DNA from 2 places in the Streptomyces sp. NPDC037242 genome. Region 2 is predicted to be linked to the other one. Evidence: riboswitches for the same ligand, from Rfam matches in the RefSeq annotation. Region 2 holds a riboswitch; the other holds the start of a gene.
The links. Region 2 has a riboswitch for glycine ahead of gcvT (glycine cleavage system aminomethyltransferase GcvT). Riboswitches for the same ligand answer to the same signal wherever they lie in the genome.

Region 1 (10,888 bases), on a different contig from region 2:
TCCCCGGGGAGATCGGTGACCTGCAGTTCCCGGGCAGTGTCTTCGACGCCTATACGGGTTCTCTGCTGCGCCGGGTGGACATCACCGGGGTCGCCGACTCCGGGCTCAAGGTGGTCGTGGACGCCTCCAACGGCAGTGCCGGGCTGGTGCTGCCGAGCCTCCTGGGCAAGCTCGGGGTGGACGCGCTCACGGTCAACCCGGGGCTCGACGAGTCCCGGCCCACGGAGACCGCCGAGTCGCGGCGGGCCGGGCTGGTGCGGCTCGGCGAGATCGTGGCCTCCTCGCGCGCGGCCTTCGGCGTGCGCTTCGACCCGGTGGGTGAGCGGATCTCCCTGGTGGACGAGCGCGGGCGGATCATCGAGGACGACCGGGCGCTGCTGGTGCTGCTGGACCTGGTGGCCGCGGAGAAGCGCAGCGGCAAGGTGGCGCTGCCGGTGACCACGACCCGTATCGCCGAGCAGGTGGCGGCGTACCACGGGACGCAGGTGGAGTGGACGACCACCTCGCCCGACGACCTGACCCGGGTGGGCCGGGCGGAGAACACCATCTTCGGCGGGGACGGCAGGGGCGGGTTCATCGTCCCGGAGTTCAGCAGTGTCTTCGACGGGGCGGCGGCCTTCGTGCAGCTGATCGGGCTGGTGGCGCGCACGCAGCTCACGCTGAGCCAGATCGATGCCCGGATCCCGCGCGCGCACGTGCTCAAGCGGGACGTGCCGACGCCGTGGGCGGTGAAGGGGCTCGTCATGCGGCGGGTCGTGGAGGCGGCGGGGGACCGGCAGGTGGACACCACGGACGGGGTACGGGTGGTCGAGGCGGACGGCCGGTGGGCGCTGGTGCTGCCGGACCCGGCGGAAGCCGTCACCCATCTGTGGGCCGAAGGTCCCGATGACACCTCCGCTCAGGCACTGCTCGACGAGTGGGCCGGCGTGGTGGACGGGGCCGGGCACTGAGTGCCGGGCGCGGTATGACGTAGGGGCGCAAGTCCCGCGGGCCGGGTCGGGGGATGCCCCCCCCCCGCCCCGCTCGACGGGTGCATTCGGTATGGGCGGCGCCGACATGCGACGATGTGCGGCATGTCGCAGCCGCCCCACAACCGGAGTTCGGCGCCGCCCGCGCGTCCCGCGCGCCCGGACGCTTCCATGTCGCTGCTGACGCACGTGATGGATCACAGCCTCGACGAGGGCTATGCGGAGGCGACGGCCCGGCGCGAGGCGGAGGGCAAGGCCGGACTGCCGCGCACGCTCAAGGCGAAACTGGCGCTGGGCGCCGGGCTCGTGCTCGCCGCCGCGGTCGTCACGCTGGGCGCGGCGCAGGCCCAGGTGGCCGCGCCGGTGCTGGCCAAGGAGCGGCAGGAGCTGATCGACCGGGTGCAGCGCTCCGACGAGCGTGCCGACGCCCTGGAGCGGGACATCGAGCGGCTGCGCGACGACGTGGCGGACCGCCAGAGTGCGGCGCTCAAGCAGCACGGCGGTGATCAGGGACAGCTGGTGGCGTTGCTGTCCGGGGCCACGGAGGTCCGTGGGCCCGGAATCCGCCTGGTGATCGACGATGCGAAGGGCGCCTCGTCGGGCGGCGGTGGCAAGCCGCGCGAGAGCACGGGTTTCTCGGACACCGGGCGGCTCCGCGACCGGGACATGCAGAAGATCGTCAACGGGCTGTGGCAGTCCGGGGCGGAGGCCGTCTCGATCAACGGACAGCGGCTGACGGCGCTGTCGGCGATCCGGGCCGCCGGTGACGCGATACTGGTCGACAACAGGCCGCTGGTGCCGCCGTACGAAGTGCTGGCGGTCGGTGACAAGAAGCGGCTCGGGACCACGTTCCAGGACTCCGCCGACGGACAGTACCTGCATGTGCTGCAGGAGAGTTACGGGATCCGCTACACCTTGTCCGCAGCGGACGAGGTAAGGCTGCCGGCCGCGTCGAGTCTGACCGTGCGGACAGCCACAGCAGAAGAGCCGAAGAAGGGTGCATCGTGATCGCGGTACTGGGCCTCGTGGCCGGAGTGGTGGTCGGGCTTCTGGTCCGGCCCGAAGTGCCGGCCGTCGTGGAGCCGTATCTGCCGATCGCCGTGGTGGCGGCGCTGGATGCGGTGTTCGGCGGTCTGCGGGCGATGCTGGACGGCATTTTCGTGGACAAGGTCTTCGTGGTGTCGTTCCTGTCGAACGTGGTCGTGGCCGCGCTGATCGTCTTCCTCGGTGACAAGCTGGGCGTGGGTTCGCAGCTGTCGACGGGTGTGGTCGTCGTCCTCGGCATCCGCATCTTCTCCAACGCCGCGGCCATCCGCCGGCACGTCTTCAGGGCGTGATGGGGATGAGTACGCATGACACCCCGCCGCAGGAGCCGAACGTTCCGGAGCAGCCCCTGAGGGGCGAGCCCTCCCGGGCCGGTGGGCCCGTGGGGTCTGCCGGGGCCGACGAGCCCGCGCAGACGGGGCGGCAGCGGCTGGCGGCCGGGCTGTGGCCGCCGCGCGTGAGCCGGGCCCAATTGATCGTCGCGGTGCTGCTGTTCGTCCTGGGGCTGGGGCTGGCCATCCAGGTGCGGTCCAACAGCGACTCCAGCGCGCTGCGCGGGGCGCGTCAGGAGGACCTCGTACGGATCCTCGACGAGCTCGACGGGCGGACCAAGCGCCTGGAGGACGAGAAGTCGAAGCTGGAGGACCAGCGCAAAGAGCTGGAGAACAGCTCCAACCAGGCCGAGGAGGCCCGGAGGCAGACCGTGGAGAAGGAGCGCCAACTCGGCATCCTGGCCGGTACGGTGGCTGCGCAGGGGCCCGGCATCACGCTGAAGATCACCGATGCCAAGAACCAGGTGCGGTCGGACCAGTTGCTGGACACGCTCCAGGAGCTGCGGGCCGCGGGTGCCGAGGCGATCCAGATCAACGGTGTGCGCATCGTGGCCGGCTCGTACTTCTCGGACGAGAGCGGTGGTGTCGGGATCGACGGTAAGAAGATCACACAGCCCTACGAGTTCAAGGTGATCGGCAAGCCGCAGGATCTGGAGCCCGCGCTCAACATCCCGGGCGGTGTCGTGCAGACGTTGGAGAAGGAGCAGGCCACCGTCGCCGTCACACGGTCGGCGAAGATCGTTGTGGATGCCTTGCGGGCTGTGAAGCAGCCTGACTACGCTCGGTCGTCATCGTCGTGATGCGGGACGGACGAGCGGACCGGCCGACGCGGGTAGATGCCTGCGGGGGGTCGGCGCGCCGAAGTCGCGGTGCGTGGTGGAAACTGTCTGGTGGTTACGGACGTTGTGAGAATGTCCGGGTCGGCAGGTGTTGCATTCGGAGTTCGTCCTGCCCCACGGGCGGGTCTGTTTCGGTCAAGGGGAATCGCCCGTGAAGTTGTTTGAGAAGTTGTTCGGCAAGAAGAACCGTGAGGAGAGCGGTGCGGCCAGGCACCGCGCTGGGCACGGAGACGCGGAAGGGCAGGGCGACCGGCCGCTCTTCCGGGACGAGGTCGGCGGGGCGGGTGACATTTCGGGCGCACAGGGCGCGTCGGCTGTTGACCCTGCCGGTACCGGACGCATAGGTTTCGGTGAACCATCAACCTCAAGTGCGGGTGGAGGGTTTGCCCCCGACCCGTATGCCACCAATGCCTCCGCGGGGCACCCGCGGCGCGAGGAGCCGTCCATGTCGGCCGAGCAGATTTGCAGCAGGTGCGGGCACCGCAGCGATGCGGCCAGCCGATTCTGCTCCAACTGCGGTGCGCCGCTGCGGGCGGGCCTGACGCCGGAGCGTGCCTCGGAGACCACGTCCACCATCTCGATCTCGGGCCTCGAGGCCTACGAGGCCGAGGTGTCGGGACAGCAGCACGTGTCGTCCTCGCTCTCCCCCGAGGCCCAGGCCGCGGTGGAAGCACTGCCTCCGGGTTCCGCTCTGCTCATCGTGCGGCGCGGCCCCAACTCCGGAAGCCGTTTCCTTCTGGACGGCGAGCTGACGACGGCCGGCCGGCACCCGCAGAGCGACATCTTCCTGGACGACGTCACCGTCTCCCGGCGCCATGTCGAGTTCCGCCGGAGCCAGGACGGCGGCTTCACCGTCGCCGACGTCGGCAGCCTCAACGGCACGTATGTGAACCGTGAACCGATCGACTCCGTCTCGCTGCACAACGGCGACGAGGTGCAGATCGGCAAGTACCGGCTGGTCTTCTACGCGAGCCTGCGGGGCATCTGACCCTGTCAAGGGAAGGTTCCATGCTGCGTACCCCGACCGGCGGTGCCCCGAAGAGCGGCACCGCCGGCACCGTCGGCCCGGCCGGGCGGCTGGTGAGCATCGGCACGGTGCTGACCATGCTGCGTGACGAGTTCCCCGAGGTCACGATCTCGAAGATCCGCTTCCTGGAGGCGGAGGGGCTCGTCGAGCCCCAGCGCACACCTTCCGGATATCGCAAGTTCAGCACCGACGACGTCGAGCGGCTGGCCCGCATCCTGCGGCTCCAGCGCGACCATTACCTTCCGCTGAAGGTCATCCGCGAGCAGCTCGACGCGCTCGCACGCGGCGAGCAGATCCGTATCCCGGCGCCGACGGCGAACGGAGAAACGGTTGATCCCACGAGCCCTGCCGCCGTCTACGGCGAGGTGGGCCGGGAGCGGCCCACGGTCGCGCGGGTGGGCCGGGCCGAGCTGATGGCCGCGGCGGACGTGGACGAGGTGCAACTCGTCGAGTGGGAGTCGTACGGGCTGCTCACGGAGGCGCCCGGCGGCGGATTCGACGCCGAGGCGGTCACGGTGGCCCGCCTGGTGGCCGATCTGGGGCGGTTCGGGCTGGAGCCGCGCCATCTGCGGGCGATGAAGGCCGCCGCGGACCGGGAGGCGGGCCTGGTGGAGCAGGTCGTGGCCCCGCTGCGCCGGCACCGCAACCCCCAGACCCGGGCGCATGCCGAGGCCACCATGAAGGAGCTCGCGGGGCTCTCCGTACGGCTCCACGAGGCCCTCGTGCAGACGGCTCTCGGGGTCCGGCTGCCCTGAGCTGCGGGGAGCTCGGGGGCTCGCCGGGGGGAGCCCCGGGGGCACCTTGGGGGAGCCCGACTACCCAAACCTGCCGGGCAGGTCCTAGGGTTGCTGTGTGAATGAGCTCGACGTTGTGGGTGTCCGGGTGGAAATGCCCTCGAACCAACCGATCGTGCTCCTGCGTGAAGTGGGAGGCGACCGGTACCTCCCCATCTGGATCGGACCAGGGGAGGCGACCGCCATTGCCTTCGCGCAGCAGGGGATGGCCCCTGCCCGGCCGCTGACGCACGACCTGTTCAAGGACGTGCTGGAGGCGATCGGCGAGGAGCTCACCGAGGTCCGGATCACGGATCTGCGGGAGGGCGTCTTCTACGCGGAGCTCGTCTTCGCCAGCGGGGTCGAGGTGAGCGCGCGGCCTTCCGACGCCATAGCGCTGGCCCTGCGGACGGGGACGCCGATCTACGGCAGTGACGGCGTGCTGGACGACGCCGGAATCGCCATTCCGGACGAGCAGGAGGACGAGGTGGAGAAATTCCGCGAGTTCCTCGACCAGATCTCGCCGGAGGACTTCGGTACCGGGCCGCAGTGAGGTTGTTGCCGGTGGGGCGGCGCCGTGGGGCGCCGGCCTCGGCGTCCTCCGGGCGTCCTCCAGGAAAATTCAGCCCATTCGAGTAGCCTTTCCCCGCAGCGGGGTACGGGAAACCACTCTCAGGGTGATTATCACTCGGCGTGCCGAGTGTGGCGATCGTTGACGCACCCCTGGTGACTGCCTACCTTCAAGGTGGCAGGTCAAGGACGGAGGGTCGGCGTGAGGATCACGGGCGACGGTACGACCGGGGGCACCCCCGCACGGAGTGACGGTGGGCCGTACCCGCTGCACGGCAGTGCGGTGGGGTCCGCGCGCCGTCAGCCGGATTCGACGCCGGTCGGGCCGGTGGGCGGCGAGCCGGCACCCGAGCAGGTCGGATACCGGGGGCCGACGGCGTGCGCCGCGGCCGGCATCACGTACCGGCAGCTCGACTACTGGGCGCGGACCGGCCTGGTGGAGCCGAGCGTGCGTCCCGCGTACGGATCGGGCACGCAGCGGCTGTACAGCTTCCGCGACGTCGTCGTCCTCAAGATCGTCAAGCGCTTCCTGGACACCGGGGTGGCGCTCCAGAACATCCGCACCGCCGTGCAGCACCTGCGCGACCGCGGTTTCTCGGACCTGGAGCGCATGACGCTCATGAGCGACGGCGCCACCGTGTACGAGTGCACGTCGCCGGACCAGGTGGTGAGCCTGCTCCAGGGCGGTCAGGGCGTCTTCGGCATTGCCGTCGGCGTGGTCTGGCGGGACGTGGAGAACGCCCTCTCGCAGCTGCACGGGGAGCGCGTGGACACCGGCGAGACGGTGGTCGGGCACAACCCGGCCGACGAGCTCGCCGCGCGCCGCAACCGGGCCGTCTAGGGGGTGTTTGCCGGGCGTCGCGACGCCGCGGACATCCGTCAGACACCCCCTAGGCCGGGTCCCGGCTCGGCCGGGTCCAGCCGTCGGATTGTCAGTGGCGTGGTGCAGCATCGGTGCTGTGAGAGCCGCGCCGACCATCCTGCACCTGGACATGGACGCCTTCTACGCCGCCGTGGAGCAGGCGGCGAAGCCGAGCCTGCGCGGGAAGGCCGTCATCGTCGGTGGGCTCGGACCGCGCGGGGTCGTCGCGACCGCCTCGTACGAGGCCAGGCGGTTCGGGGTGCACTCGGCGATGCCGACGGCCCAGGCGCGGCGGCTCTGCCCGAACGGCGCCTACCTGATCCCGCGCTTCAGCCTCTACCGGGCGGTCAGCGACGTGGTCATGGCCCTGCTGAGGGAGCTGTCACCGCTGGTGGAGCCGCTCAGCCTGGACGAGGCCTTCGTGGACCTGGAGGCGGGCGGGGTCGCCTTCGACGCGGAGGGCGCGCGGGCGACCGGTGAACGGCTCAGGGCGGACATCCGGGCCGCGACCGGGCTCAGCGGTTCTGTGGGGCTGGCGGGCTCCAAGATGCTGGCCAAGGTGGCCTCGGAGGAGGCCAAGCCGAACGGGCTGCTGCTGATCGAGGTGGGTACGGAGCGCGAGCTGCTCGCGCCGATGTCCGTACGGACCCTGCCGGGGGTGGGGCCGGCCACGGGGGAGCACCTGCGGCGGGCCGGGATCACCACGGTGGGGGAGCTCGCCGAGGCCGGTGAGGACGAGCTGGTCCGGATGGTCGGGCGCTCGCACGGGGTCGGGCTCTACCGGATGGCGCTGGGGCTGGACGAGCGGCCGGTGGTGGCCGAGCGCGATGCGAAATCGGTGTCGGTCGAGGACACCTTCGACGTGGACATCCACGACCGGGTGCGGATCCGCGGCGAGGTGCAGCGGCTCGCGGAGCGGTGCGTGCAGCGGCTGCGGGCGTCCGGGCACTCGGGGCGCACGATCGTGCTGAAGGTGCGCCGCTACGACTTCTCGACACTGACCCGGTCGGAGACCCTGCGCGGGCCGACGGACGACCCGGCGGTGGTGCGGGAGGCGGCCGCGCGGCTGCTGGAGGCGGTGGACACCACGGGCGGGGTGCGGCTGCTGGGGGTGGGGGTGACGGGGCTGGCGGACTACACGCAGGAGGACCTGTTCGCCCAGGCGGCGGCGTCTTCGCTCGCCGCCGAGGCGGACGCGGAGGGGCTCGGGGCGGAGCCCGCGACGGAGCACGGGGCGGAGCACGGGGCGGACGGTTCGCACGGGACCGCCGTAACGGACGGGGCCGGTGCGGCCGGGGGAGTGAACGGGGCCTTTGAGGCCGTTGTCGGCGCCGAGGGGAGGACGGGGGCGGCTCCGGGACCCGGAGGGCCGGAGCCGGCTCCCGAGCGGCGCTGGGCGGCCGGGAGCGACGTCCTGCACGCGGTGTACGGGCCCGGCTGGGTGCAGGGCAGCGGGGTCGGGCGGGTGACCGTCCGCTTCGAGCGGCCCGGCTCGGAGCCGGGCCGGGTGCGCACGTTCCTGGTGGACGACCTCGAGCTGGAGCCGTCCGACCCGCTGCCGCTCGTGGGGGAGGCGGGGGAGGGGCAGGAGGGGGCTCGGGCGGGGTCCTAGGCCGGGTCCTCGCCCGCCAGGCGGCCGAAGTCGCGCTGGAAGTCACTGGGGAGGGCGATGTCCAGGCCGTAGTGGTGGTAGAGCTGGAGCTCCTGTTCGGGGGAGAGGTGGCGGCCGACGCCGAAGTCGGGGGCGTCGCGGATGAGGGAGCGTTCGAAGGGCACCCGCAGGCCGTCGCCCGCCAGCTCGCTCGGTTCCAGGGGGACGAAGGCGTCCCGGCTGAAGAGGCCCGTCCGTACGGCGGCCCATTCGGGGACGCCTGTGGCATCGTCGAGGTAGACCTCGTCAACGGTGCCGATCTTGGTTCCATTGCGGTCGAACGCCTTGCGGCCGATCAGGCTGCGCGGATCGATGTCGGTCTGCACGGTCCCTCCATTTGGTCGCAACTCCTCCGTAATGACTACAAAAGTGCATTTCCGGAGAGGGGGCCACTCGAGGGAGTGCCCAGATCCTCGCTGGTAGGCTGGGTGACGGCTGTTGACCCTGTGCGGGAGAGTCCTCCGAGTGAGCATGACGGAGGCGCCGAAGGAGCAAATCCTCCCCGGAATCTCTCAGGCATACGTACCGCACGCGACGAGGCCACTCTGGAAAGCAGGGGAAGGTGCCGGGCACGCAGTGCCGGCTCCTCCCCTCACCGACGGTGAAAGCCGGAGCTCACGGGCCACCCCCGCGACTCCGGTGAAGCTCTCAGGTTGAGATGACAGAGGGGGAGGCCGTCCGGGTGCCCGCGCCGTGGTGCCCCTCGCAGGTCGTACGACCAGGAGGCCTCCGTACATGACCGCCAACCGCATTCCGCTCTCCCAGCTGGAGCGAGGCATCCCCTTCGAGCAGCGCCACATCGGCCCTGATGCCGAGGCGCAGGCGAAGATGCTCGCCCAGGTCGGCTACGGCTCCCTGGACGAACTGACCGCTGCCGCGGTGCCGGATGTGATCAAGACCGCTGACGCGCTGAACCTGCCCGAGGCGCGCACCGAGGCCGAGGTGCTGGCCGAGCTCCGCCGGCTCGCCGACCGCAACCAGGTCCTGTCCTCCATGATCGGCCTCGGTTACTACGGCACCTTCACGCCGCCGGTGATCCTGCGCAACGTGATGGAGAACCCCGCCTGGTACACGGCGTACACGCCCTACCAGCCGGAGATCTCGCAGGGCCGCCTGGAGGCGCTGCTGAACTTCCAGACGGTCGTCGCCGAGCTGACCGGGCTGCCGACCTCCGGCGCCTCGCTGCTCGACGAGGGCACCGCCGCCGCCGAGGCCATGACCCTGGCCCGCCGCGTGGGCAAGGCCAAGGGCAACGTCTTCCTCATCGACGCCGATGCGCTTCCCCAGACCATCGCCGTGATCGAGACCCGCGCCGAGCCGATCGGCATCGAGGTCGTCGTCGCCGACCTCTCCGACGGCATCCCCGCCGAGATCGCCGAGCGCGGCGTCTACGGCGTCCTGGTCCAGTACCCCGGAGCCTCCGGTGCCGTACGGGACATCAAGCCGGTCATCGACCAGGCGCACGGGCTCGGCGCGATCGTCGCCGTCTCCGCCGACCTGCTGGCGCTGACCCTGCTGACCTCCCCCGGTGAGCTCGGCGCGGACATCGCCGTCGGCACCACCCAGCGCTTCGGCGTGCCCATGGGCTTCGGCGGTCCGCACGCCGGCTACATGGCCGTCCAGGCCAAGCACGCCCGCTCGCTGCCCGGCCGCCTCGTCGGCGTCTCCGTGGACGCGGACGGCAACAAGGCCTACCGCCTCGCGCTCCAGACCCGTGAGCAGCACATCCGCCGTGAGAAGGCCACCAGCAACATCTGCACCGCGCAGGTGCTGCTCGCCGTCATGGCCGGCATGTACGCCGTCTACCACGGTCCGGACGGCCTGCGGACGATCGCCGGCCGCACGCACCGCTACGCCGCGCTGCTGGCCGCCGGTCTGACCGCGGGCGGGGTCGAGGTCGTGCACGGCTCGTACTTCGACACGATCACCGCCCGCGTGCCCGGCCGCGCGGCCGAGGTCGTCGCCGCCGCCCGCGAGGGCGGGGTCAACCTGTACCGGGTCGACGCCGACCTCGTCTCCGTCTCCTGCGACGAGACGACCCTGCGCGCCGACATCGAGGCCGTCTGGGCCGCCTTCGGCGTCACCGCGGACATCGAGGCGCTGGACGCGAGCACCGCGGACGCGCTGCCCGAGGGGCTGCTGCGCTCGGACGCGTACCTGACCCACCCGGTCTTCCACCAGCACCGCTCCGAGACCGCGATGCTGCGCTACCTGCGCAAGCTCTCGGACAAGGACTACGCGCTGGACCGCGGCATGATCCCGCTGGGCTCCTGCACCATGAAGCTCAACGCGACCACCGAGATGGAGCCGGTCACCTGGCCCGAATTCGGCCAGCTGCACCCGTTCGCCCCGGTGGACCAGGCCGAGGGTTACCTCACGCTCATCACCGAGCTGGAGGAACGTCTCTGCGAGGTCACCGGCTACGACAAGGTGTCCATCCAGCCGAACGCCGGCTCCCAGGGTGAGCTCGCCGGTCTGCTCGCGGTCCGTGCGTACCACCGCGCGAACGGCGACGAGCAGCGCACCATCTGCCTCATCCCGTCCTCGGCGCACGGCACCAACGCCGCCAGCGCCGTGATGGCCGGCATGAAGGTCGTCGTCGTCAAGACCGCCGACGACGGCGAGGTGGACGCGGACGACCTGCGCGCCAAGATCGAGCAGTACCGCGACGAGCTCGCCGTGCTGATGATCACCTACCCCTCGACCCATGGTGTGTTCGAGGAGCACGTCGCCGACATCTGCGCCCAGGTGCACGAGGCCGGCGGTCAGGTCTACGTGGACGGCGCCAACCTCAACGCCCTGGTGGGCCTGGCCAAGCCGGG
Region 2 (10,888 bases):
GGAAGCTTGAAGATGATGGTCTTCGCGTCCGGGGTCTCGATCGCCTTGAGGCCGAGCTTGTCCGGGGCGGTGTCCTTGTACGGGCCCGGGTACTCGGTCTTCGGGTCGAGGACCTGCATCAGGTAGACCGGGCCGCCGGAGATGACGTCCTGGGCCCAGGTGCGCTCGATGCCGTACTTCACGTCCTGGGCGGTGACGGGGGTGCCGTCCTCCCAGGTCACGTTGTCCTTGAGGGTGTACTTGTAGGTCTTGCCGCCGTCGCTGATCTCGGCCTTGGCGGTGGCGAGGTCGGGAACGAGGTCCGTGCTCTGCTCACCGGGGGCGGCCTTGTAGCTGACCAGCTGGCGCGCGTAGTAGCGGGAGAAGTCCCACATGAAGCCGTAGTAGCCGCGCTGCGGGTCCCACGAGTCGGCTTCCTGGGTACCGACGAACTTGAGCTCGCCACCCTTCGTGTCCGACGCGTTGGCGACCTTGCCGATACCGGCGTTGAAGCCGGACGCGCCGGCGGGCTTCGCGTCCTTCTTGTCTTCGCCTCCGCCACAGGCGGTCGCGGTCAGCATGGCGGCGAGCACGACGGCCGTGCCAGCGGCAAGCCTGCGCTTCGACGTGCGATGGGTAGTCACGATGCTCGCAACCCTCCGTTGTAGTTCCGGTGAACTGGTGTACTCACGGCTCGAAGCGCGAAGCTCGATACCGGGATCTGGGGTGACCTGCAAGGCTGCTAGCGGGAACCCTTCGGGTCGAGGGCGTCGCGGACGCCGTCGCCGAAGAGGTTGAAGGCCAGCACGGTGATGAAGATCGCCACGCCGGGGAAGATCATGAAGAGCGGATCGTCCTCGTAGGTCCGCACCGCCGTGGAGAGGGTCTCTCCCCAGGACGGCGTGGGCGGCTTGACGCCGACTCCGAGGAAGCTCAGGGCGGCCTCGGTCAGCACGTTGGTGGGGATCATCAGCGTCGAGTAGACGGTGATGGGCGCCACCAGGTTCGGAAGCAGTTCGCGGAAGAGGATGTACGCGCGGCCGGCACCGAGGCTGCGGGCGGCTTCGACGTATTCGCGCTCGCGCAGTGACAGGGTCTGCCCGCGGACGATGCGGCCGATGTACGGCCAGCCGAAGAAGCCGATGACCAGCACCAGCACGGCGATGCGCAGGCCCGACCCCTCGAAGCCCCACAGCTTGCTGGGGATCACGGAGATCAGCGCGATGATGAACAGCAGCTGCGGGAAGGCCAGCAGCAGGTCCATGACGCGGCTGATGGCCGCGTCGACCCAGCCGCCGAAGTAGCCGGCGATGATGCCGAAGATGGTGCCCAGCGAGACCGCCACGAAGGCGGACAGGAAGGCCACCAGGAGCGAGATCCGGGCGCCGTAGACGATCCGGCTGAAGACGTCGCGGCCGTTGACCGGCTCGATGCCCAGCAGGAAGTCGCCGCTCATGCCGCCGCGGGGGCCGGCCGGCAGGCCGAGCAGCGGGTCCAGCAGGTCCTCGTGCAGCTCCTCCGGCGGGTGCCCGAGGAGTTTGACGATCAACGGCGCGAAGACCGCGACGAGGATCAGCAGGAGCACGATGACACCGCCGGCCAGGGCGACCTTGTCACGCTTGAGCCGGAGCCAGGCGATCTTCCACGGTGAGCGCCCCTCGATCGCCTTCTGCGGCAGTTCGGGGGCGGCCACGGCCGCGGGCTCGGCCGCGCTGGTGTCGTGCAGTGGTGCCGTCATCGTGGTGGGGACCCCTCTCGGCCGACGGTGGCCGGCCAATGCCCGCCGCTGTGGCGGCTTGGTTCTTTCGGCGTCGCGGATGGTGCGATTGACGCGAATTGCGCCTGAAGTGCACGTGAAGAGCCAGTGCTTGTGGGATTGACCGGCCTTCGGTGGGGGGAGTCTTCAACGGCCTCACGAGCAGCCGCCAGACCTGCCGGGGATGTGATGCGCAACCGTGATCTGCGCCTGCACCTTCCGTTATCCGAACGGCTGGTTCTGGTCAGCGGTGAAAGACGGTCCGTACCGCGCGGAACGGACATCGTGCCCAAGTGCCATTTCGGGGCCTCTACTTGGGCGGATTCCCTGGATAACGCCGAAGGCCGCACCGGAGGGGACCGGTACGGCCTTCGGACGAGATGTCTCAATATGCGGTCATGCCGCCGCGCAGTCAGTACGACGGGGCCTGGCCCTCGCGGTCGTAGAACGGCCGGGTCTGCGCGCGCAGCCACATCGCCACGGGGTCGTGCTCGTCCGCCAGCGCCACCGTGCACACCGGCACCCCCTCCGGCACCGCGCCGACCGACTGGCGCATCATCTCGCGTACGGACTCCAGCGCGGGCGCGGAGGCGTCGTACAGGTCGAGCCCCACCGCGAGGTACGGGGAGCCCAGCGCGGGCTGCACCCAGGCGCGCCGCAGCGAGCGCACGGCGGGGGTGCGGTGCGCGTGCTGGGTGAGCAGCCCGTAGAACTGCGGGAGCTCGATGGCGGGTTCGGACAGCCGCAGCGGTCCGGCCGGCATCCGGTCCAGGCCGGTCGCGATCCGGCGCAGGTCGGCCCACGGAATGCCGACGCCGCCGCCCTGGGCGTGCGGATTGAGCCACAGCCCCCAGCGGTCGGGGTACAGGGCGCGGGCGATGTCCCGGCCGGTGACCACTTCGTAGCCGCGGTTCCAGCCGCTGGCGGCCAGTTCCTGCGGGGAGGTGACGCAGGGCGCGTAGCCCAGGCCCTCCACCTCCATGCCCGCGTACTGGGCGTCCGGGGAACCCGGCTGCCCCTGCCAGAGCAGCATCCACAGCCGGCCCTCGGCGAGGGCGTGCAGGAGTGACTCGTAGCTCTCATAGCGCCCGGGAGTCACCTGGCGCAGCATGTGCTCGACCTGCCCGGCCGCGGCCGTGCCTGACGCACTCACCCGGTACCCCTCTTCGTCCGCCCGTCGTCCACGCGTGCCCAGGCCACGCGTGCGGCCAGGAGATGTAACCAGCTTAATCGGGTCTACGGCAGGTAGAAGGGGCGTACGCGCGTAACGATGAAGTCCGTCACCGGGTCCTGGACCGCGTCCAGGAGGATCAACTGCACGGGCCAGGGCGCCGGGACACGGGCCAGGGCCCGGCCCAGGGCGTCCATCGGGGCGTTTCGCATCTCGGGCTCCCATCCCACCAGCTGGACACCGATGTAGAGCTCCGGCGCCCCGCCCTCGACGCTGGCGAAGCAGCGCGAGGCGGAGGCGACCACGCCGGTGGCCCGGAACTCCTCGGCGGCGGCGGCCAGGAAGTCGACCGGGTCGTCCTGCCAGTCGGGCTCGTAGAGCCGCACCCGGCCGCCGGAGGCGGTCCCGTCGAGCGGGGTCCGTCCGATGCGGCAGAGCTCCGCGACGGCGGGCGGGGGCAGCGGGACGCCGACCGCGCCCTCGGGGTTCACCGCGATGCCGAGCTGCGGGGGCAGGCCGCGGGCGAACTCGACGGCGGGGGCGACGGCGAAGTCCATGGCGGGGCCGACGCAGACGCGGAACTGCGCCTCGGAGCTGTAGACCGGGACGTACGCCGCGCCGGCGATCTCCATGGTGGGCAGGGAGAGGGAGGCGCGGTCGGGTCCGCCGCCGGCGGGCAGCGGAACCCATACGCGGCTGCGTCCGAGCACCTCCAGGATCCGCGCCCCGGCGTCCGCCTGGCCCAGCGCCGCCCCGAGCACCTGCTCCAGCTCATTGTCCGGCCAGCCGCCGCTGTGCATGTGCCCTGCCTCCGTGTGGGTCGCTGTGTGTCGCCCCGAGGCTATCGGCCGCGGCCGCCCCGCCGCGTCCCGGACCCCGGGCGGCGGTCAGCCGTGGAAGCCGATGCGGGTCACCGCGGCGGCCGAGCGGCGGTCCAGGAGGACCACCGAGGCGCAGCCCGCGGGAGGGCGGCCCGCCTCGGCCTCGCGCAGCAGCCGCGACACGGCGCCGCGGTGCCGGGCGAAGGCGTACGCCGATACGCCCCGGCCCCGCGCGGCCTGGCCGGACAGCGCCTCCTCGGGGGTGGTGTCCAGCAGCAGCAGGTGCAGCGCCCGGCCCCGGCGGCGCGCGGCCGCGGCGAGCAGGCCCCGTACCCAGCTCTGGGTACCGCAGTCGTGGACGACCACGGACGCGCCGGAGCTCAGGGCCCGCCACAGCCCCCAGTAGTGCGCGGCGCGCACCAGCGGCCGGTACACCGCGTACGGCAGCGCCCGCGGCATGCGCAGCTCCCACCGCTCGCGGGCGTCCTGGGAGTCGATGCCGCCGCCCTCCGCGGCCCGCTTGATCAGCGTGCTCTTGCCGCCGCCGGGCAGGCCGGAGACCACCACGATGTCGCCCGCGGCGAAGCCGAGCCGCTGCGGCCCGCGCACCCCGGGGCCGCGCAGGTCCCGTACCGGCCCGGCCGCCTCGCACGCGTCGCGCACCCGGCCGCGCTGCGCCGGAACCCCCGCCACGGCCCCGGTCGCCGCCAGTGCTCCGAATCTCCGCACAGTGATCGCCTCCCCCGAATCGGGCTCCTGGGGAGCCCCATGCCCACTGAGTGTAAAGAGACGGTAATCCGGCGGCCCCGGTTCCGGTCCGTACGCTCTTTCGACCCCCCAGCGCCAATCGGCGCCGCACCGTGCAATGATGTGCGCCATCTGGACACCAACTGCATACCGGCCGCTTGAATCCGCGCGGGAGAGTCCCGGCACGCCGCAAGGCCGTGTCCGGGCGCCGAAGGAGCAAGTACCTCCCTTGAATCTCTCAGGCCCCGTACCGCGTGGATGAGGCAGATCTGAAAAGCGAGCCGCGCCTTTCGTCCCCGTGACACCGGCGTGCGCTCCACCCAAGGTGCAAGCCGACGAATCCCCGTGAACGGGGGAACTCTCGGCGAACCTCTCAGGTTCCGATGACAGATGGGGAGGATCCTCCTCGTCATGTCATGCCCTGGGACCCGGGAGCCACACCCATGAGCACTGCCCCCCGTCTGACCGCCCTCGATGCTCTGCACCGCTCGCTCGGTGCGACCATGACCGACTTCGCGGGCTGGGACATGCCCCTGCGGTACGCCAGCGAGCGCGACGAGCACAACGCGGTCCGCACGAAGGCCGGCCTGTTCGACCTCTCCCACATGGGCGAGATCACCCTGACCGGCCCGGAGGCCGTCAAGGTCCTCGACTACGCGCTGGTCGGCAACATCTCCACCGTCGGCGTGGGACGCGCCCGGTACACGCACATCTGCCAGGAGGACGGCGGGATCGTCGACGACCTGATCGTCTACCGCCTGGGCGAGACCGAGTACATGGTCGTCGCCAACGCATCGAACGCCCAGGTCGTGCTGGACGCGATCACCGAGCGCGCCGCCGGCTTCGACGCCGAGGTCCGCGACGACCGCGACGCGTACGCCCTGATCGCCGTCCAGGGCCCCGAGTCCCCCGGCATCCTGGCCTCGCTGACCGACGCCGACCTGGACGGTCTGAAGTACTACGCCGGCCTGCCCGGCACGGTGGCCGGGGTGCCCGCGCTGATCGCGCGTACGGGCTACACCGGCGAGGACGGCTTCGAGCTGTTCGTCTCCCCCGAGCACGCCGTGGAGCTGTGGCAGGCCCTGACCAAGGCCGGCGAGGGCGTCGGCCTGGTCCCGGCCGGCCTGTCCTGCCGCGACACCCTGCGCCTGGAAGCGGGCATGCCGCTGTACGGGCACGAGCTGACCACCTCCCTCACCCCGTTCGACGCGGGTCTGGGCCGGGTCGTGAAGTTCGAGAAGGAGGGCGACTTCGTGGGCCGCGCCGCCCTGGAGGCCGCCGCCGAGCGCGCCGAGTCCAACCCGCCGCGCAAGCTGGTCGGCCTGATCGCCGAGGGCCGCCGCGTCCCGCGCGCCGGCTTCCCCGTCGTGGCCGACGGCCAGGTCATCGGCGAGGTCACCTCGGGCGCCCCGTCCCCGACGCTGGGCAAGCCGATCGCGATGGCGTACGTCGACGCGGCGCACGCCGCGCCCGGCACCTCCGGCGTCGGCGTGGACATTCGCGGTACGCATGAGGCGTACGAGGTCGTGGCCCTGCCGTTCTACAAGCGGCAGAAGTAGCGCCCGTACGCCGTACCGGCCGTCTCACTCCGCAAGACCACCGTTCGTATCCACTCCCCCGCATCCAGGAGAATCAGGTCATGAGCAACCCCCAGCAGCTGCGTTACACCAAGGAGCACGAGTGGCTGTCGGACGCCGTGGACGGCGTCGCGACGGTCGGCATCACGGAGTTCGCGGCCAACGCGCTCGGTGACGTCGTCTACGCCCAGCTCCCCGCGGTCGGCGACACCGTGACCGAGGGCGAGACCTGTGGCGAGCTGGAGTCGACCAAGTCGGTCAGCGACCTGTACTCCCCCGTCTCCGGTGAGATCGTCGAGTTCAACCAGGACGTCGTGGACGACCCGGCCCTGGTGAACTCCGCCCCGTTCGAGGGTGGCTGGCTGTTCAAGGTGCGTCTCTCGGAGGAGCCGAAGGACGTGCTGACGGCCGACGAGTACGCCGCGCTCACCCACTCCGACAACTGAGTCCCAGGGGAACCTGATGTCCGTTCTGAACACCCCCCTCCACGAGCTCGACCCCGATGTCGCCGCCGCCGTCGACGCCGAGCTCGTGCGCCAGCAGTCGACCCTGGAAATGATCGCGTCGGAGAACTTCGCTCCGGTCGCCGTCATGGAGGCCCAGGGCTCGGTCCTGACCAACAAGTACGCCGAGGGCTACCCCGGCCGCCGCTACTACGGCGGCTGCGAGCACGTCGACGTGGTCGAGCAGATCGCGATCGACCGCATCAAGGCGCTGTTCGGCGCCGAGGCCGCGAACGTCCAGCCGCACTCCGGTGCGCAGGCCAACGCCGCCGCGATGTTCGCACTGCTGAAGCCGGGCGACACGATCATGGGCCTGAACCTGGCCCACGGCGGTCACCTGACCCACGGCATGAAGATCAACTTCTCCGGCAAGCTCTACAACGTGGTCCCGTACCACGTCGACGAGACCGGCGAGGTCGACATGGCCGAGGTCGAGCGCCTCGCCAAGGAGTCCAAGCCGCAGCTGATCGTCGCCGGCTGGTCCGCCTACCCGCGCCAGCTGGACTTCGCCGCCTTCCGCCGCATCGCGGACGAGGTCGGCGCGTACCTGATGGTCGACATGGCGCACTTCGCCGGCCTGGTCGCCGCGGGCCTGCACCCGAACCCGGTGCCGCACGCCCACGTCGTCACCACCACCACGCACAAGACCCTCGGCGGTCCGCGCGGCGGTGTCATCCTGTCGACGCAGGAACTGGCCAAGAAGATCAACTCCGCGGTCTTCCCGGGCCAGCAGGGCGGTCCGCTGGAGCACGTGATCGCAGCCAAGGCGGTCTCCTTCAAGGTGGCGGCCTCGCCCGAGTTCAAGGAGCGCCAGGAGCGCACCCTGGAGGGCGCGAAGATCCTCGCCGCCCGCCTGGTCCAGGACGACGTCAAGGCCGTGGGCGTGGACGTCCTCACCGGCGGCACCGACGTACACCTGGTCCTGGTCGACCTGCGCAACTCCGAGCTGGACGGCCAGCAGGCCGAGGACCGCCTCCACGAGGTCGGGATCACGGTCAACCGCAACGCCATCCCGAACGACCCGCGGCCGCCGATGGTCACCTCGGGTCTGCGGATCGGTACGCCGGCGCTGGCCACCCGCGGTTTCGACGCCGAGGCCTTCACCGAGGTCGCCGAGATCATCGCGGCGGCCCTGAAGCCCGCGTACGACGGCGAGGCCCTGAAGGCGCGCGTCTCCGCGCTCGCCGCGAAGTTCCCGCTGTACCCGACGCTCTAGGCGCCGGCCTGGAAGGGCCCGGCCTTGTTCTGCAGGCCGGGCCCTTCTCATGACCAAAGCCCCAGGCGGATGCGGCCCATTGCCACTGATTCGACCAAAAAATGGCAAATAGGCTCCGAATAAGAGCATGACGGCATCCCCCTGGCAGGACGGACACGCACCCATGGACATGAGCGCAGCCAACAAGAAGGGACTCAGTCTCTTCGCGTTGATCATGATCGGCATCGGTTCGATCTTCGGTTCGGGATGGCTCTTCGGAGCCGGCACGGCCGCGCAGGTCGCCGGTCCGGCGGCGCTCGTCGCCTGGGTCATCGGCGCCGTGTTCATCGGCATGATCGCCATGTCCTACGCCGAGGTCGGCGCGGCCTACCCGATCCCGGGCGGCATGGCCCGGTACGGCACCATCTCGCACGGCCCGGTGCTCGGCTTCATCACCGGCTGGGCGGTGTGGATCGCCGTGGCCTCGCTGATCCCGATCGAGTCGATCGCGGCGACCCAGTACATGTCCTCATGGAGCTTCGGCTGGGCCAAGGACCTGGTGGACGCCCAGTCCCACCAGCTGACCACCTTCGGCATGTTCGTGGCCCTGGCGCTCACCATCCTGCTGTGGCTGTCCTGCTACTGGTCGGTCCAGCTCCTGGCGAAGATCAACGCGGCCCTGACCCTGGTCAAGTTCGCCATCCCGGTGCTCGCCGTCGCCGCGCTGATCGCCTCCGGCTTCCACACCGACAACTTCACCGCCCACGGCGGCTTCGCACCCAACGGCTGGACCGCCGTCCTGACCGCCGTCACCACCTCCGGCGTCGTCTTCGCCTTCAACGGCTTCCAGGCCGTCGTCAACCTCGGCGGCGCCGCCAAGAACCCGGGCCGGGCCATCCCCATCGCCCTGGTCGGCGCGCTCTCCCTGGGCCTGGTCATCTACCTCGCCCTGCAGACGGCCTTCCTGGGCGCCGTGCCTCCGGAGCACCTGGCGCAGGCCGGCGGCTGGGCGGGTGTGAACTTCAACTCGCCGTTCGCCGAGCTCGCCAAGCTGCTGATGATCCACTGGGTCGTGGTGATGCTCCAGTTCGGCGCCTTCATCTCCCCCGCCGGCTCCAACATCGCCAACGTCGCCTCGGCCGCGTACATGGTCCAGAACCTGTCCGAGACCGGCTTCTTCCCCAAGCGGCTCAAGGAGACCCACCCCTTGTACGGGACCGCGCGCCCGGCCATGTGGATGAACCTCGGCTTCTCCGTGCTGCTCCTGGTCACCGTCGGCCACAGCTGGAAGACCCTGGCCCCGATCATCTCGGCCGCCATGGTCATCTCGTACCTGATCGGCCCCATCGCGGTGGGCGTCTTCCGCCGGACCAAGCCCGGCCTGCCCCGCCCCTTCCGGCTGCCCGCCGCGAAGGTCCTCTGCCCGCTGACCTTCGTCTTCGCCGCCTGTGCGCTGTACTGGTCGAAGTGGCCGAACACCGGCATCGTCACCGCCCTGACGCTGCTGGCCGCACCGATCGCCGCGCTCGTGCTCTCCCGCAAGGGTGAGAGGAACCTCTCGAAGCAGTTCGCCCCGGCCTGGTGGATCGTCTTCTTCCTCGGCGCCCTGTCCCTGCTGTCCTGGCTCGGCTCCACCGACTTCGGCGGCCGCGGCACCATCCCGGGCGGCTACGACATCGCGCTGGTGGCCGCCATGGCCCTCGGCACCTATTTCTGGGCCGTCGAGGCGGGCGTCAGGGCCCACCACGCGGGCCTGCCGGGCCCCGACCCGGTCCTGGACGGCTCCGCGGAGCCGCAGGCCCAGGGCGAGGCGCCGGAGCGAGAGCTGACCCACGCCTGAACGAAACCCCTCCTACCCGTCCGGCAGCCGAGCTGTTCACCTCACCGAGTTAAGCTCGTCTGCCGGACAAAATCCGCAGATCACCCACCCCGCTTCTCCTGCCCCCTCCCACCCCACGAGCAGACAAGGGAGTCCGCCAGTGGCCATCTCCGTCTTCGATCTCTTCTCCATCGGCATCGGTCCGTCCTCCTCCCACACGGTCGGTCCGATGCGGGCGGCACGCATGTTCGTGACCCGCCTGAAGAAGGACGGTGTCCTTGCGCAGACCGCCTCCGTGCGCGCTGAGCTCTTCGGCTCCCTCGGCGCGACCGGCCACGGCCACGGCACCCCCAAGGCGGTCCTGCTGGGCCTGGAGGGCCACTCCCCCCGCACCGTGAACGTGGAGACGGCCGACGCCGAGGTCGAGCGGATCCGCCAGAGCGGCCGCCTGCGCCTGCTCGGCGCCGAGATAGGCGATGTGCACGAGATCGCCTTCGACGAGCCGAACCAGCTGATCCTGCACCGCCGCCGGTCCCTGCCGTACCACGCGAACGGCATGACCCTCTTCGCGTACGACGAGGCCGGCGCCCCGCTGCTGGAGAAGACGTACTACTCGGTCGGCGGCGGGTTCGTCGTGGACGAGGACGCGGTCGGCGAGGACCGGATCAAGCTGGACGACACCGAGCTGAAGTACCCCTTCCGCTCCGGCGACGAGATGCTCCGCCTGGCGAACGAGACCGGCCTGTCGATCTCCTCCCTGATGCTGGAGAACGAGAAGGCCTGGCGCACCGAGGAGGAGATCCGCGAGGGCCTCCTGGAGATCTGGCGCGTCATGCAGTCCTGCGTCTCGCGCGGCATGTCCCGCGAGGGCATCCTCCCGGGCGGCCTGCGGGTCAAGCGCCGGGCCGCCTCGACGGCGCGCCAGCTGCGCACCGAGGGCGACCCGATGATGCACCGCAGCGAGTGGACGACGATCTACGCGATGGCGGTCAACGAGGAGAACGCGGCGGGCGGCCGCGTCGTCACCGCGCCCACGAACGGCGCGGCGGGCGTCCTGCCGGCCGTCCTGCACTACTACGTCAACTTCGTGCCGGGCGCGGACGAGGACGGCGTGGTCCGCTTCCTCCTCGCGGCGGGCGCGATCGGCATGCTCTTCAAGGAGAACGCCTCGATCTCCGGCGCCGAGGTCGGCTGCCAGGGCGAGGTCGGCTCGGCCTGCTCCATGGCGGCCGGCGCCCTCGCCGAGGTCCTGGGCGGCACCCCGGAGCAGGTCGAGAACGCGGCCGAGATCGGTATGGAGCACAACCTCGGCCTGACCTG

Region 1: it holds a riboswitch for glycine, as region 2 does, so the genes downstream of both, gcvP (aminomethyl-transferring glycine dehydrogenase) here and gcvT (glycine cleavage system aminomethyltransferase GcvT) in region 2, are expected to answer to the same signal.

Annotation. Positions count from the first base shown of each region.
Region 1 is NZ_JBVJUY010000058.1:2,403-13,290, forward strand. Features, by position in the region: gene ACZ7GJ_RS37405 (mannose-1-phosphate guanyltransferase) at 1-950, shown strand, start outside; gene ACZ7GJ_RS37410 (DUF881 domain-containing protein) at 1,065-1,976, shown strand; gene ACZ7GJ_RS37415 (small basic family protein) at 1,973-2,305, shown strand; gene ACZ7GJ_RS37420 (DUF881 domain-containing protein) at 2,311-3,144, shown strand; gene ACZ7GJ_RS37425 (FHA domain-containing protein) at 3,629-4,171, shown strand; gene ftsR (transcriptional regulator FtsR) at 4,192-4,965, shown strand; gene ACZ7GJ_RS37435 (bifunctional nuclease family protein) at 5,063-5,536, shown strand; gene ACZ7GJ_RS37440 (MerR family transcriptional regulator) at 5,756-6,394, shown strand; gene ACZ7GJ_RS37445 (DNA polymerase IV) at 6,513-8,027, shown strand; gene ACZ7GJ_RS37450 (PRC-barrel domain-containing protein) at 8,024-8,392, opposite strand; glycine riboswitch at 8,506-8,604, shown strand; gene gcvP (aminomethyl-transferring glycine dehydrogenase) at 8,802-10,888, shown strand, end outside.
Region 2 is NZ_JBVJUY010000032.1:83,601-94,488, forward strand. Features, by position in the region: gene ACZ7GJ_RS30380 (ABC transporter substrate-binding protein) at 1-623, opposite strand, end outside; gene ACZ7GJ_RS30385 (ABC transporter permease) at 722-1,717, opposite strand; gene ACZ7GJ_RS30390 (enhanced serine sensitivity protein SseB C-terminal domain-containing protein) at 2,148-2,888, opposite strand; gene ACZ7GJ_RS30395 (enhanced serine sensitivity protein SseB) at 2,972-3,706, opposite strand; gene ACZ7GJ_RS30400 (AAA family ATPase) at 3,794-4,462, opposite strand; glycine riboswitch at 4,634-4,737, shown strand; gene gcvT (glycine cleavage system aminomethyltransferase GcvT) at 4,918-6,033, shown strand; gene gcvH (glycine cleavage system protein GcvH) at 6,114-6,497, shown strand; gene glyA (serine hydroxymethyltransferase) at 6,514-7,770, shown strand; gene ACZ7GJ_RS30420 (APC family permease) at 7,934-9,589, shown strand; gene ACZ7GJ_RS30425 (L-serine ammonia-lyase) at 9,729-10,888, shown strand, end outside.